DNA from 4 places in the Sporomusa aerivorans genome. Region 2 is predicted to be linked to each of the others. Evidence: a T-box and tRNA genes for the amino acid it is inferred to sense, from the RefSeq annotation. Region 2 holds a T-box; the other regions hold tRNA genes.

Region 1 (3,898 bases), 880 kb from region 2:
TAAGTGTAAAATATACCGGGAGAATCTTATGCACAAAGATTATGAAACCAGAACGCTTAAACAAAAAATATGGCTGCAGACAACAGGAGTTTTCCTGGCAATCCTGTTTGTATTATCAATAATCATTAACGCCGCCGGTCTTATAGCCGGCAATGCGTTTTATAAAGAATTTTGCGTGTGGCACACCCGTTTTGACGCCCGCAGATTCAATTCTCTTCAGGAAACCTTGGATGAAGGCATTAAAAATAAAAATTGGCAGAATATAAGTTTTAAGTCCCGCCAGGGATATATCCTGCAGGGCACTTACCTGCCTAACCCTAAGCCGACAAACAACACCGTTGTGTTTGTGCACGGCATAGCCAGCAGCCGGTTAATGGGAGTTTGGTATGCACCGATATACTGGAGCGCCGGCTATAACGTACTTGTCTACGACTCCCGGGCAAGCGGCGCCAGCGGGGGTGAATCGGTAACCTGGGGTATTTATGAAAGATATGATCTTGACCAATGGATCGATTGGGTAGAACAGCATAATCCGGGTGGTATCATCGGCGTCCATGGAGTCTCTATGGGGGCTGCAACGGCATTGATGCATGCTGAAATCAATGAATCAACCCACCGGGTGAAATTTTATGTCGCTGACAGCGCTTATTCAGATTTGACAGAACTGTTCACCCAACAGATTAATAATGCAGTAAACCTGCACTCCACATTTTGGATACGCCTCTTGCTGTGGTACTCCAGTCTGGCAGCTAACTGGCAATCCGGTTTTCGCTTTCAGGATGTTTCCCCTGTCCAATCTGTAAAAACAGCAACAACTCCCACCCTTTTTCTTCACGGGGAAGCTGATGCGTTAGTGCCCCAGGTCATGTGTGAACAACTGTACGCAGCATCCTCTGGTTATAAAAAAATGTATGTCTTCCCTAAGGACGCCCATGCGATGGCAATTTTTAACCATAAACAGGAATACCAGCAGCAAATTATTAATTTTATATCAGCCTTGCCTTAGCGCACGGCTGATGTTTTGGTAATTATATATGATGCCCGTCAATTTTCTCATCTTAGCCGCCATTATTCATTTTGGCGAGCGCCTGCCGCAGCTGGCCGAATTTACTGAAGCTGTCGAAATCGCAGGGACTCAACATTCGTGAGGAAATAGCCCGATAATGTAAAGTCCCGGCAGGAGCCCATGATAAGCTCTCCGGGACTTTTTATATCGTTCTTTAAAAAGATAAAACAGCCTTGCGTCCAGCGCAAAGCTGTTTTATGGTGCCGAGGACCGGAATCGAACCGGTACGGAAATTTCTTTCCGACGGATTTTAAGTCCGTTGCGTCTGCCAGTTCCGCCACCCCGGCAAATATAAAGAAAACACGGCTTGCACCGATCTTGTGGTGAAGCTACCGAGGTTGCTTCTATCCAGGCGAAAGTTATACTTTCCATCAGGATAAACAAAAACCGCGGGAATGTGGACCCATTTTTATTGTGGAGGCGGCACCCAGATTTGAACTGGGGAGTAAAGGTTTTGCAGACCTCTGCCTTACCACTTGGCTATGCCGCCGTCGCTATGGAGCGGAAAACGAGATTCGAACTCGCGACCCTCGCCTTGGCAAGGCGATGCTCTACCGCTGAGCTACTTCCGCTTAAATGGTGCCTCAGGACAGAATCGAACTGTCGACACGAGGATTTTCAGTCCTCTGCTCTACCGACTGAGCTACCGAGGCGTTAAGCAGCGATCCATGTTGCCCTATGCCGCCAGGCGGCACGGAAACATACGTGAGTCGCTTAATTCTGAACGTAGTGAAGAACTTCCACTACCTATAAGTTAGATGGCGACCCTGAACGGATTTGAACCGTCGATCTCCGCCGTGACAGGGCGGCATGTTAGACCGCTACACCACAGGGCCGCTTTAACAAATTGCATAACCTAGTATATATCAGCCTTTAAATAAAGTCAATAGCCTTTATTTTCCGAAATTACATCAGGTATGCCGCAACGAAATTTGTTATATATCAATCCTAAAAGACAGTCAAGAGCCAGTATACTTTAGAAGTGCTGTTATATTATATTACTCTAACAGTACTTTATTGATGGTTTCCTCCACCTGTTCCGGATCAAAAGGCTTAATAATAAAACTGGATGCGCCTGCCTTAATGGCATCAGTAATAACGCTACGTTGCCCAATAGCTGTAACCATGACAATGCGAGCCAGCGGGTCTTCATCATGGATATGCTTTACTGCCTGGATTCCATCCATTACAGGCATGGTAATATCCATGGTAACCAAATCCGGTTTGTGCTGACGGTATAACTGAACCGCCTGTTTTCCATCTCCGGCCTCCGCAACTACCTCATGTCCTTTATCGGTTAGCAGCTTTTTTAACATCATTCGCATAAACGCAGAATCATCGCAAACCAGAATTTTTGACATCTGATTCCCTCCTATATTGCAACTTTAATCAGTTCATTTTTGTAAATTTTGTCCAAGTTTCTCAATTGTTTGATATAAATTCGCCGCTAATCTTGCCTCAAGGTCTGGTAAAGTTCTTGCATCAAAATCAGCTGTCATAATCGGCGTTCGCCGTAGCCTGATTTCGCAAAAAAACTCATCTCGGTATATGTTGTAATTTATCATTAAATTACTTTCTGTGGTGAAGTCGCTATAATCTATTATAGCATAAGATCCGTTTAAAACTTTAACAGGCTTTTGGGGACTAATAAAAAGCTCAAAATCAAGGATACTCGACGGCAGTTTGGCTATATATGGCCATTCGAGCACTTTTTTTTCTCTAAACCGAACACATACAGAGGCCGGATCAAAGTATGCCAGGCATTTAAGCGTGTTTTCCATCCGCTCGGAAAGAACTCTTTCTAACGACGTTAAATCACCTGTAATGTAACTGATATCGCAGAATTCAGTTAAACCAACTACCGTTCTGGCCAAAAAATCTTTGGTCGCTTTATCATACAATATGGTAAAACTTCGCCGCGCTTGCACATTGTTGTATGTAAATATGCGGTATTGCGTACCACAGGTCATTAATTCATTAATTAAAGTAAAACCGAACATTTCATCGGGAAGATTTTTTAAAAATCCCCATTCTGCGACTTGCTCAATTATTTTCTCCATATATATCCCTCTCCTGTCAACATTAAGATTATATTCTGGGCTGTTTTAAAAAAACCTTCTTGGGGAGTAACCAAAAAACAAACTCAGAATAGTATGAAGTAGCTCTTACGGACCTATCTACAATCACAAGGAGGGAAAGTTAAATGGTAAAACGGTTAGGAGGATTAGTGTCAGTTTTACTAATTCTCACCATGTTCATTACCGCCTGCAGCCAAACGCCTGCAACGCAAGTACCCCCGGCAAAAGGACCTGCCTGGGCCCAAGGCCTGACTGCCCTTCCGCACGAAACTGTGGTAAAGGTTGGCATGAAACAGGTTATTTCCGATGCCGGTATTTTAATTGGCATGGCTAAAGGGTACTACCAGGACCTTGGCATCAAAATAGAACCGGTGCAGTTCAACTCAGGTCAGGAAATGATTAACCAATTGGCGGCCAGCCAATTAGATGTTGGCGCTACCGTCACTGCGTCCGGTTTATTAAACGCCATGTCCCGCGACATTCCTGTGAAAATTGTTGCTGACAAAGGCATCAATGTACCCGGACAAGGTTACTACCGTTTAATAATAAGAAAAGATCTCACTGATACTCTTAAAGATTTTTCCGATCTGCGCGGCAAACGAATTGCCGTTGTGGGTACGGCATCACTTGATGAAATCTGTCTTGCCAGAGTATTGGCTAAAGGCGGCCTGACTACAAACGACATTGACATGCAGGTTATTCGAGCTTTTCCCGATATGCTCGTTTCGCTTGCCAACAAAAGCATTGACGCTGC
Region 2 (3,898 bases):
GCTGCCGGGAAATAAGCCAGTCCCGCAGACGGTAATTAATTCGTCTTTTGCCGATACCTTGCTGTTCAAACCACTGAGCAATTTTGACCTTGCCCGCTTCGTTATCCAGGCCGTCAAATTCACCGGAGTTAACCATAACCCCCTGATCGTCGTAGGCCCCGTTCATATCGCTCAGCGCAAGCTCCTTGCCCACCTGCTGAATTACAATCTTCTTCGGCAAACCATACTTGCCGGCAAAGTCCCAGTCGCGCTGGTCGTGGGCTGGTACTCCCATTACTGCGCCGGTACCGTATTCAACTAAGACATAATTCGCAATCCAAATAGGCACCTGTTCACCGGTAAACGGATGAATCGCATAAGCACCTGTGAAAATACCTTCTTTTTCGGTTTCATTGGAAGTACGGGCAATTTCACTTTGCCCTCTGACCCGGTCGATAAATGACCGGACAGCACTTTCCTCGGCTTTGCCGGCGATAAGCTTGTCTACTAAAACATGCTCCGGCGCCAAGACAATATAACTGACACCAAAAACCGTGTCATGGCGAGTGGTATATACGGCAATTCTATCATCTATTTCTGGTACGGCAAAACTGAATTCAGCACCTTCACTGCGTCCGATCCAGTTTTCCTGCATCGTTTTAACACGTTCAGGCCAGCCTTTAAGCTCATTCAAATCGGTTAACAGGCGATCAGCGTAATCGGTTATTTTCAGGAACCATTGCTCAAGATCCTTTTTGACAACAACCGAGTCGCACCGCCAGCAGCGGCCGTCAACAACCTGTTCATTAGCCAGTACGGTATTGCAATCGTTACACCAGTTAACTGCCGCTTTCTTTTTATATGCTAAATTACGTTCATAGAACAGTAAAAACAACCATTGTGTCCAGTGATAATAATCCGGGTGGCATGTGGCTACTTCCCGGTCCCAGTCATAAGATAGTCCCAGTTCCTGCTGCTGCCGCCGCATGTTAGCAATATTATCCCAAGTCCAGGAAGAAGGATGAATGCCATTTTTGATAGCAGCGTTTTCAGCAGGCATGCCAAAAGCATCCCAGCCCATCGGGTGCAAAACGTTATATCCCTGCATGACTTTAAATCTGGCTACAACGTCACCGATCGAGTAATTGCGCACATGTCCCATGTGCAGATTACCTGACGGATAAGGAAACATTTCCAGGACATAGTATTCTGGTCGCTGCCGGTTAATCGTCGTGCTGAAGGCATCATTTTCCGCCCAGAGTTTTTGCCATTTGGCCTCAATCTCGTGCGGCGTATATTTTTCATTCATCGAGTAATTCAATCCCCCTCGGACAGATAGTAAAGAACACACGGCTTCCGCCGAGCCTGTGGCAAAAGCGAAATGCCGGTATAGGTTCTATCCTGACTTAAAGTTATACTTTCTATCAGGATAAAAAAAGTCCCGTGGCTGACGCCAGGGACGAGACTTCTCGCGGTACCACCCTGTTTGATGGCAGGTGCCATCCACTCTTGCCCATAACGCCGGCTTGCGTCGACTGCTATTTCCTTCACAGCGCTCTTCAGCAGTGAGTTCGGCTATATCACAGATTGGCTCGCAACAACCGCCAACTTTCTGAACTGCATTATACAACTTACTAATCTGCCTCATAAGATTTGTATGTTCCATTATATAGCAATAAAATACAAAAGTCAACGTATGGTCTGACCACGAAAACTGTTCTATCTCAGTCTAATAGTCATACAATAGTTCATAAGGAGGTGCGTCATGTATAAGCTTATTATCGGCAATGTCAGAGTTACCGTAAATGATGACAGTATTAAACGGGAGCAGGCCGCCGCTTACGCCAAGCAGGCTATAGCTGCCGCCAACCATCAAGGCAAACTGCTCTCCCACGTCGAGCTTAGTGCCGGCCCCGATGGCATAGAGGTCGCCAGCACTGAAAAAGCCGGTTGCCGCATGATCAGGAAAACCATTAAGCAGAGTATGCTTGACGGTATCTTAGATGCTGCCAAAGAAAAACTCTATCCTACCGGAACTTTCTCGCAAAAAGATCTTTGGTTTGACGGTGAAACAGGCCAGGAATGGCGAGGCGTCGAAGTGGACACTGCCCGGGCGGAAGTTTTGGCCAAGTTGGAGGAATGGATTAAATCTGTCAGTTCTAATAACTAAAATGAAAACGGGATTAGCCATCAGATCAAAACCACTCGGAACTGGCAACGCCAGCGTCTGAGTGGTTTTGATAGTTAAGTCAGCAATACGGATCTTCCCTCTGACTGCATGCATTACAACGTCCAGGGTCAAGGACATACTCATATTTACGCTTATAGTAGGTCTGATGCTTGGCAACACGCAGCAGCAATCGATGAAACACATCAATTTCCTGGAAAGTGTTATACATACCAAAACTTATGCGTACCAGCCCGGGTATACTCGTATCGTCATGGGTTTGATAGTATTTGATAGTATCATCACTTAATCCCAGCAACTTTTCGACATAGGGGTGGGCGCAAAATAAACCGTTGCGAACAGCAATGCCGGCTTCCTGGGCTAATATTTCCGCAACCTGGCTGTGATGCAATCCTTCCATAGAAAAAGACAGCAGGCTTACCCTCTCTTCGCTCCCATCCTGGATGCTATATAACGTAATCCCGGGAACGGATTTTAGAGCATCAATGGCATAATCAATAAGTTCCCGCTCATAATGATGGATATCAGCGATATCCAGTCTGCCCAAAGTTTCAATAGCGGTAGTCATTGCCAGCACCCCCATCATATTGGGTGTACCGGCTTCGTATTTTGCCGGCGGGTCATCCCAGGTAACAGCTTGCTGCGACACCAGCCCGACTGCCCCTCCGCCCTGATATGCGGGAGCCGCCTTAGCGAAAGTATCCTTTGGACCGATCAGCACACCGGCGCCAAAAGGCGCATACATTTTATGCGCTGAAAATGCAAGATAATCAATGTGCTCCACTGATAGAGCGGGCTTCATATCGACAGAAGCATGCGGAACCCATTGCGCACCGTCTACAAAAATTCTGGCTCCGTATTTATGACTCAGCCGTGCAATTTTATGAACTGGATTTATGTACCCGGTAACATTCGAGGCACCGGTTACGGCAACCAGCCTTACTTTTCCTTCATACCGCTTTAACTTTGTTTCCAGGTCGGTTAAGGATAAACCGCCCGCCTTGGTTAAAGCAATGTAGTCAATAGTGAACTTGTCGCGCCAGGGCATATCATTGGCTAAGTGTTCCATATCGGTTGATAAAACGACCTGCTCTTTATCACCGCTGGCTAGGGCGTACGCCAGTATATTGATAGCTTCAGTTGTACTTTTGGTAAAAATTATAACATCATCATTATCCGCGTTGACAAAACGGCGAACAATCTCCCGTCCTTGTTCATAAAGCTCTGACGTGAAGATTGATTTATGGCCCTTGCCGCGGTGAACGGAGGCATACCAGGGTGCAAAACAGAGTATTGCCTTTAATACCGAATATAACGGCGGTGTGGTAGCCGCATTATCAAAATTAATCGACAGTACATGCTTGCCGTTTGCCAAGGAGACTTTGGTTTCAGTGCCGACCACATGCGACCGAAAATAACTCCCCATACTCCGGTAGTTCATTCTTTAACCCCGCTTTTATCATAGTTTAACGAATACGCCGTTGATATAATTTATGCAGTTTAGGCGTCACGGGGAATAATAATGCAGGATTTTCGTCTGCGTTGGCATAAACTATTTACTAATTAGTCAGCAACACAGGCAAGAAGGAGTCTATATGCTAACAGATGAACAGATTCGGCACGAAGCAGATATTGATGCCTCTTTTACCAAAGGGTTGCACTACTATCGCAATCAGTGCGTCAAAAACCTGCACTTCTCATCACAAGATTATACGTTTGAAGCACGAGTGC
Region 3 (3,898 bases), 160 kb from region 2:
TGTTGTTTATAAGACAATATGAAAGCAACTGGCCTGATCTAAGTGATGAGTCTTTGCTGGCTACACTGGAACACTGGCTGGGACCTTATATCCAAGGGATAACAAGCAGGGGGCAGTTAGAGCAGTTAAGCTTAGCGGCAATATTAACCAATATGCTTACATGGCAACAACGCCAGGAACTTGATGAATATGCGCCCACCCATATCGTTGTTCCCAGCGGGCAGCGGATTATGATCGATTATAGCACTACGGATAATCCCATTCTGGCCGTTAAGCTTCAGGAGATGTTTGGACTAAATGATACTCCGCGCATTGCTTGTGGAAAAGTGGCGGTAACCTTGCACTTATTATCACCGGCACAACGTCCTGTCCAGGTAACACGCGACTTGGCCAGTTTCTGGCGTACCACATACTTTGAGGTGAAAAAGGACCTGATGGGACGCTATCCAAAGCATTATTGGCCTGACGATCCATGGACAGCTATACCGACTAACCGAGTTCGTCCACGCAGTTCCTGATCTTAGGGACGGCGGTTTCCTCCTGGCCGGCCAGGAAGCAAATAATAATACAAAAAAAGCTCAAAGGAGAGTCAAATCATTATGCTTGACATAAGGATAGTGGTATGATAGAATGAATTCTGTCGTTAGCGACAATGGATAATGGTGGCTATGGTGAAGCGGTCAACACGGCGGATTGTGGCTCCGTTACTCGAGGGTTCGATCCCCTCTAGTCACCCCATTTTAACTTCATTTGTAGGGGCGTAGCCAAGTCGGTAAGGCAACGGACTTTGACTCCGTCATGCGTTGGTTCGAGTCCAGCCGCCCCTGCCATAAGCAGAGAACTAGGTTTTTAGGAGCGATAGCGACGCGGAAACCTATGTGAATCGCTTAGTTCCAAGCGATAGCGAGGAACATCATTATACGTCGACCCACTAGCTCAGTCGGTAGAGCACCTGACTTTTAATCAGGGTGTCGATGGTTCGAGTCCATCGTGGGTCACCATAAGCTGTGAATCAAGTTCTCATGAGTTGTGAAGGCTCATGAGAACTTGTACGATTGGCTGCTTTCAGTTGCCTGCTCAGCTCTGAGTTTTCTCCGGCTGAGACTCAATGGGAGTATTCCTTAAGCTAAAGTAGACTTAGCGACCACTCGCCTGTGCCCGTAGGGGTATAACTCTCGCTTGTAGAAATGAGAGCCTTAGGGCGGGTTAGTCGTCGGATAAACAGTTGGCTTATTCACTCAATGATCCACTAGCTCAGTCGGTAGAGCACCTGACTTTTAATCAGGGTGTCGATGGTTCGAGTCCATCGTGGGTCACCATTCTACCGGCCGCTTGGTGTGAGCATCAAGCAAGGGCAGTGTATTGCCGGCTGCAGGTGCAAACAGGATGTTCCGTAAGTTTCTTATTGACACAAAGTATTATACTATGATAAGATATCATCTGCGGCAATAAGTTAATATCATATGCGGGAGTGGCGGAATTGGCAGACGCACCAGACTTAGGATCTGGCGGGTGACCGTGGGGGTTCAAGTCCCTTCTCCCGCACCAATTCATAAAACGGCCTACAGGCTTAACCTGTAGGCCGTTTTTATATGCCAAAGAAAAAATGTACGGAGTTTATTTAAATGTAGATTTCGGCTTTGATAGTGTTGCTTAAGGCAGGTATTTGGCAGAGACGAGGAGCTATAAATTAATAATTCCGATGTTTGCAGGCCAGTTTTGCACTCTGGCAAGCAGGCTTCGCCATTCCTGGGGCGTGAGAATAACCTGCCCGGGCTCAAAAACATGTGCAGGAATGCGGAAGTTCTCGGAACTGCCTAAACTGGTGCCGGAAAGATCGCCGCCATAAGCGGAAATAGCTATCCGGTCTGTTTTTCTTATAGGGAGAGTTTGACTGAGAAAGAAATCTTTAGTCACGCTGGCTCGCATAATTTACCCTCCTTGGTTTAGAATGATTATCCATTGATACTTTATATTATAACATGGAATTCCTTAAAGTGGAATACTGGAAATCCGGAAATAGTATTTGTTTATTGTCGTTAAGAGTGGATAATAATAAAGATCTGGGGGGAACGATTTTGACCAACTACAACAGGAACAACTTGCTTTTGACGGGAATTTTCCTGGCTGGATTGCTTATTTTAATTGTAGTGTTAGCAGAACAGGGCCGTTATGACTATGCAAAGAATATTGCTGTAAAGGCCTCTATTTGGACAATTTATTCTTTTTTTGAACTAAAATATAATATGACAGTGCCCAATTACATCCGGGCGCTTGTAATGGTGGCTGTTCTTAGCGATAGTTTTATCGGTTTGTACTTAAATTTGTATGTTACGTCATCGGTTTTTGACAAAATTCAGCATGTCTATGGCAGCTACGCTTTCTCGCTGTTTGCTTTTACTATTCTGCACCGGTTGCTGCACCCGGTTGTGAGCCGTGCGTTTAATTGTCTGCTGGTAATTTTAATAGGGCTAAGCATTGGGGCGGTTTATGAGATCGGTGAATTTATCGGGGACTTAGTGGCCCGGCCGCAGGTGCCTAGCCAACCAAGCCTGCTGGATACCAATCTTGATCTGATAGCTGATTTCACAGGGGCGCTAATAGCGGCTGTGCATGTTGCTTTTTTTTCGACAATTGGCCGCACGTTCAAATTATAAAGCGGCAGCCTATTTGTTCTTATGGCAGCAGAAGCTTGCACTTTTAACAAATTAAAAAACTAAGGCGCTACTTTTAGTGCCTTAGTTTTTGTCTGCAGCAGGATGCTGCGTAGGGGCAGGGAAGATCTTTATCCGACGACTTAGCTTCAGATGAGGGTAAAACCCCGCCTAAAGCTAAGTCTGCTTTATCGGGGGAACAACGGTGCGCATTTCATTGACGGGGCCAGCAAGGCGTCCAGGAAGGACGGCAGCCGATAGGTTTGGAAGGGCGGCAGGAGCTCCAACTCGGTTGACAGCCTACTGACTGGTTAGGGCGGCAGGAGCTCCAACTCGGCTGACAGCCTACTGACTGGTTAGGGCGGCAAGGGCTCCAGCTTGGTTGACAGCCTACTGACTGGTTAGGGCGGCAGGGGCTCCAGCTTGGTTGACAGCCTACTGACTGGTTAGGGCGGCAGGAGCTCCAGCTTGGTTGACAGCCTACTGACTGGTTAGGGCGGCAGGGGCTCCAACTCGGTTGACAGCCTACTGACTGGTTAGGGCGGCAGGGACTCCAGCTTGGCCGACAACCTACGGTTCCAACGCGGTCATCAAATTCTTCTTCGTCAGAATCATCGTCCCATTCATCTAATTCGGGATTTTCCCATTTAGGATTTTTGTACTTATCATTAGGCATTTTTATCATCCTCCCATTTTCCTGTATAGGGATTATAGGAACAATCCGCAGGTGCTGCCTGCCAGCATTTTTGCGGATCCTGACCTTGTGCCAGTGGTCGGCAGTCGGCGCAGGCGTAGCGGAACTCACAATCACGACATTTTTCTATACAGTCTTTGGTGGTATGCCAGCATGTGATCAGTGGCTGACTGTTAAGTATGGTTTTCAGCGGCATGGCTAGTATACTGCCGCACACCTGGTCACGGGCGAAAATACAGGGTATTACATCCCCTGTTGCGGTAATGGCCAGCCGGCCCGCCAGGCAGCCATGAGCGGTATGTGCTTTGGCAAAAGATTCAGGATCTGTAAAAAAAGGCGGTCTGATAGGTGGTTTGGTATAGGCTTCAGGCAGTAATCCCAAATCATCGCCGCGGCCGGTAGGACGGACAACATCAGGAGGTGCGGGCTCTACTCCTAGATCGGTACAAAGCTTCATGATGTTTTCTGCTTCATGCTCATTGGCCTTCATAATGATGGAGGCCATTCTAAGGGGAATGCCTTTCGCCAGTAGTTTTTTTATTGCCGTCAT
Region 4 (3,898 bases), 1.5 Mb from region 2:
AATCTCTTAGTTTTTCACTCAATGTCAAGCCCTGGTAAGGTTCTTCGCGTTGCGTCGAATTAAACCACATACTCCACCGCTTGTGCGGGCCCCCGTCAATTCCTTTGAGTTTCAACCTTGCGGCCGTACTCCCCAGGCGGGGTACTTATTGCGTTAACTCCGGCACAGGAGGGGTCGATACCTCCTACACCTAGTACCCATCGTTTACGGCCAGGACTACCGGGGTATCTAATCCCGTTCGCTCCCCTGGCTTTCGCGCCTCAGTGTCAGACACAGTCCAGAAAGTCGCCTTCGCCACTGGTGTTCCTCCCAATATCTACGCATTTCACCGCTACACTGGGAATTCCACTTTCCTCTCCTGCACTCAAGATCCCCAGTTTCCTGCGCCCATACGGAGTTGAGCTCCGCACTTAGACACAAGACTTAAAGATCCACCTACACGCCCTTTACGCCCAATAATTCCGGACAACGCTTGCCACCTACGTATTACCGCGGCTGCTGGCACGTAGTTAGCCGTGGCTTCCTCCTTTGGTACCGTCATTACCTTGCATTATTTACACAAGATACGTTCGTCCCAAACGACAGAGCTTTACGATCCGAAAACCTTCTTCACTCACGCGGCGTTGCTCCGTCAGACTTTCGTCCATTGCGGAAGATTCCCCACTGCTGCCTCCCGTAGGAGTCTGGGCCGTGTCTCAGTCCCAGTGTGGCCGTTCATCCTCTCAGACCGGCTACTGATCGTCGCCTTGGTGAGCCATTACCTCACCAACTAGCTAATCAGACGCAGACCCATCTCTAAACGGTAGCTTATATATAGAGGCCACCTTTCTTAACTCAGTCATGCAACCAAGTTACCACATTCGGTATTAGCACCACTTTCGCGGTGTTGTCCCCAGTTTAGAGGCAGGTTGTCTACGCGTTACTCACCCGTTCGCCACTAAGTATCCATAAATGAATACTCCGTTCGACTTGCATGTGTTAGGCACGCCGCCAGCGTTCGTCCTGAGCCAGGATCAAACTCTCCAATAAAGTTTTATTTATTGAAGCCATTTGTTGGCTCTTAATATCTTTTGGAGCGGAAAACGAGATTCGAACTCGCGACCCTCGCCTTGGCAAGGCGATGCTCTACCGCTGAGCTACTTCCGCATCCGTTAATTCATTGACGTGGTTTTAAAAAAACCACCGCACATCTGGCTTTTTATGATGCATTACTTACATTGTTCAGTTTTCAGGGAACGGTCACAATCGACATCGCCGCTTGACGCGACTTATATAGATTATCATATCTACACACACTATGTCAACTGTTATTTCTTGGTTGGTGGGGCTATCGTGACTCGAACACGAGACCTCTACGATGTCAACGTAGCGCTCTAACCAACTGAGCTATAGCCCCACAGGAATTACAATTCTATCAATCAGTCATCAATTTGTCAATACCAAGATTGCAAATTGGTCGGAGCGGCAGGATTCGAACCTGCGACCCCCTGGTCCCAAGCCAGGTACTCTACCAAACTGAGCCACGCCCCGGTATTATATATAGGATGTTCTTCGCTACCGCTCAGAACTAAGCGATTCGTACCAATCAACCCTTCGCCTTTCGGCTCGCTTTCTTGGACTCTCTGCTTATCGCTACCGCTCAGAACTAAGCGATTCGTACCAATCAACCTTCGCCTTTCGGCTCGCTTTCTTGGACTCTCTGCTTATATGGTGCCGGAGGTCGGACTCGAACCGACACGGGGTTGCCCCCGGCAGATTTTGAGTCTGCTACGTCTGCCAATTACGTCACTCCGGCGTGTATATATTATAAGGATGTTCTTCGCTACCGCTCAGAACTAAGCGATTCGTACCAATCAATCTTCGCCTTTCGGCTCGCTTTCTTGGGCTCTCTGCTTATCGCTGACGCTCAGAACTAAGCGATTCGCACTAATCAATCTTCGCCTTTCGGCTCGTTTTCTTAGGCTCTCTGCTTATGCTTAAATGGTGCGGGAGAAGGGACTTGAACCCCCACGGTCACCCGCCAGATCCTAAGTCTGGTGCGTCTGCCAATTCCGCCACTCCCGCGTCCCCGGAATTCATACTATACCAGAGAAACATATTATTGTCAACACGGGCAACCTGTTTTTTTACGATATTTACGACATTTTATTGTCTACCGCGCCAGTTCTTTAACACTTGAAACCAATGCGCCCAACAGCCGGTGAAAGCCTTGCGGGTTTTGGCCTGGCACCCGGAATTGTTTGTTTATCTCTAGCTGCACTGCGGGGATTTTTAGTTCGCGGCCCACGTAATTCGCAATAGTGTTAGAGCCACTGGCGGCGAAATGATCACGAGAGATTCTGTGCAGTCCAAAGTCCTGAAAGCTGCGTTCGAGCAATGTCAGTATTTTGTTCTTGCCGAGAAGGGTCCTACCGTCGTCAGTACCTAAATCCACATCAAAATCGTGCTCACGGGCAGCCCCATGAATGTCTAGAACCAATTTCACCTTTTCCCGTTGACAGATTTCGGCTATTTTGTTTTTGTAGATACAAGGGTTGTCGACATTAGGATCACCGCCATACAACTTGGCGGTTGCCAGTACGTGACAGTCCGTCAGTCTGTGTAAAAGGAAAGCAGTAGCTCCGGTAAACTGATCTGACATCTTAATCTTCTTTTGCCGGTAATGCCTGACGGCATGGGGAGCCGATATCAAGACAGGCAGCTCCCCCAGGGAAATAAAGAAGGGTTCCTCTTGCTGCGGATTAACTTTTCTGTCTGTTTTATAAAAATACACTCTTTCTACGCTGACCGCTTCCTCATTCATGCGTGCGCGTTGAAATTCTGCCAAAATCTCAGCCTTGTCACCCAAGAATCACCCCTCCTTTCTTCCAGAAGTCAACAGTTTGATCTTCGCCTTAACAGGTGCACTCAGTGTCAAATTTAATTAGCCACATTTGCTGAAGCCGCAATGCCGGCAAATAACACAACCGCCTTCATGTTCAACCGTCTTACCGCATTCAGGACAGTCATTACCGGTCACCGTAGTAGCAGCCTGCGTTGCCAATGCATCACCATTCTGGAGTTTCATTACTTTTTCAATAACCTTACCAATAGCATCAGGGCATGACAACACTTTCAAATCTTTTTGTCTGATTGTTGAATGGCACCGGATACCCTTTAACTGATCAATGATAGAGTTGGCATCTATACCGGCACGCAAAGCAATCGACACGAGTCTTGCCGTCGCCTCGGATTGAGACGGGCAGCCGCCGGCGCGTCCGGTATTGGTAAAGACCTCGCATATTCCATGCTGATCATAGTTTACAGTGATGAATATAGTGCCACATCCGATTTTGACTTTTTCAGTAAAGCCGGTTGTAATTTCCGGTCTGGGTCTTGGTGAGAAAAAAGCTTGTTTTTCCTCCGGCATTACACTTCCTGCTTCAACTGTCTCTTTGCCGTTAACTTTACCGATATTAAGCACCTGCATATCCCGGCTGCCATCCCGGTAAATAGTTACCCCTTTACAGCCGGTCTCATACGCTAAGGTAAATACATTCTTAACGTCTTCTTTTGTCGCCTTGTTGCACAGGTTTACCGTTTTCGAAACCGCATTGTCGGTATACTTTTGAAAAGTCGCCTGCATTTTTACGTGCCATTCCGGGGAAATATCATGTGCGGTAACAAAAGTTTTCTGAATTGCCGCCGGTATTTCCTCCAGGCCTTGTATGGTCCCCTTTTGGGCAATCATCCGCATTAATGCCTTGGTGTAGAAACCCTGCCTTACAGAAACTTGTTCAAATATCGGATTTGTTTCAATTAGCTCGTCATTATCCATGACATTTCTGATATAAGATAATGCAAATAAAGGTTCAATACCGCTGGAAACGCCGGCAATAATACTCAATGTTCCGGTTGG

What was found. A T-box is a leader RNA that pairs with one kind of tRNA and senses whether it is charged. The one in region 2 lies ahead of leuS (leucine--tRNA ligase), so its partner is inferred to be a tRNA-Leu.
Region 1: it has a tRNA-Leu gene. The T-box ahead of leuS (leucine--tRNA ligase) is inferred to sense a tRNA for this amino acid. The anticodon was not compared.
Region 3: it has a tRNA-Leu gene. The T-box ahead of leuS (leucine--tRNA ligase) is inferred to sense a tRNA for this amino acid. The anticodon was not compared.
Region 4: it has a tRNA-Leu gene. The T-box ahead of leuS (leucine--tRNA ligase) is inferred to sense a tRNA for this amino acid. The anticodon was not compared.

Annotation. Positions count from the first base shown of each region.
Region 1 covers NZ_CP156926.1:3,239,940-3,243,837, reverse strand. The annotation lists gene SATMO3_RS15350 (alpha/beta fold hydrolase) at 29-1,006, shown strand; tRNA gene SATMO3_RS15345 (tRNA-Leu) at 1,265-1,353, opposite strand; tRNA gene SATMO3_RS15340 (tRNA-Cys) at 1,482-1,556, opposite strand; tRNA gene SATMO3_RS15335 (tRNA-Gly) at 1,564-1,638, opposite strand; tRNA gene SATMO3_RS15330 (tRNA-Phe) at 1,644-1,719, opposite strand; tRNA gene SATMO3_RS15325 (tRNA-Asp) at 1,826-1,902, opposite strand; gene SATMO3_RS15320 (response regulator) at 2,065-2,427, opposite strand; gene SATMO3_RS15315 (hypothetical protein) at 2,461-3,126, opposite strand; gene SATMO3_RS15310 (ABC transporter substrate-binding protein) at 3,270-3,898, shown strand, end outside.
Region 2 covers NZ_CP156926.1:4,117,285-4,121,182, forward strand. The annotation lists gene leuS (leucine--tRNA ligase) at 1-1,288, opposite strand, end outside; T-box leader at 1,432-1,636, opposite strand; gene SATMO3_RS19900 (hypothetical protein) at 1,745-2,149, shown strand; gene SATMO3_RS19905 (aminotransferase class V-fold PLP-dependent enzyme) at 2,229-3,608, opposite strand; gene SATMO3_RS19910 (SNF2 helicase associated domain-containing protein) at 3,763-3,898, shown strand, end outside.
Region 3 covers NZ_CP156926.1:4,277,506-4,281,403, reverse strand. The annotation lists gene hrpB (ATP-dependent helicase HrpB) at 1-518, shown strand, start outside; tRNA gene SATMO3_RS20715 (tRNA-His) at 663-738, shown strand; tRNA gene SATMO3_RS20710 (tRNA-Gln) at 755-830, shown strand; tRNA gene SATMO3_RS20705 (tRNA-Lys) at 926-1,001, shown strand; tRNA gene SATMO3_RS20700 (tRNA-Lys) at 1,244-1,319, shown strand; tRNA gene SATMO3_RS20695 (tRNA-Leu) at 1,466-1,548, shown strand; gene SATMO3_RS20690 (hypothetical protein) at 1,684-1,929, opposite strand; gene SATMO3_RS20685 (hypothetical protein) at 2,079-2,657, shown strand; gene SATMO3_RS20680 (radical SAM/SPASM domain-containing protein) at 3,323-3,898, opposite strand, start outside.
Region 4 covers NZ_CP156926.1:5,572,909-5,576,806, forward strand. The annotation lists rRNA gene SATMO3_RS26560 (16S ribosomal RNA) at 1-1,029, opposite strand, end outside; tRNA gene SATMO3_RS26565 (tRNA-Gly) at 1,072-1,146, opposite strand; tRNA gene SATMO3_RS26570 (tRNA-Val) at 1,320-1,396, opposite strand; tRNA gene SATMO3_RS26575 (tRNA-Pro) at 1,454-1,530, opposite strand; tRNA gene SATMO3_RS26580 (tRNA-Leu) at 1,709-1,795, opposite strand; tRNA gene SATMO3_RS26585 (tRNA-Leu) at 1,982-2,064, opposite strand; gene SATMO3_RS26590 (hypothetical protein) at 2,153-2,848, opposite strand; gene SATMO3_RS26595 (vitamin B12-dependent ribonucleotide reductase) at 2,924-3,898, opposite strand, start outside.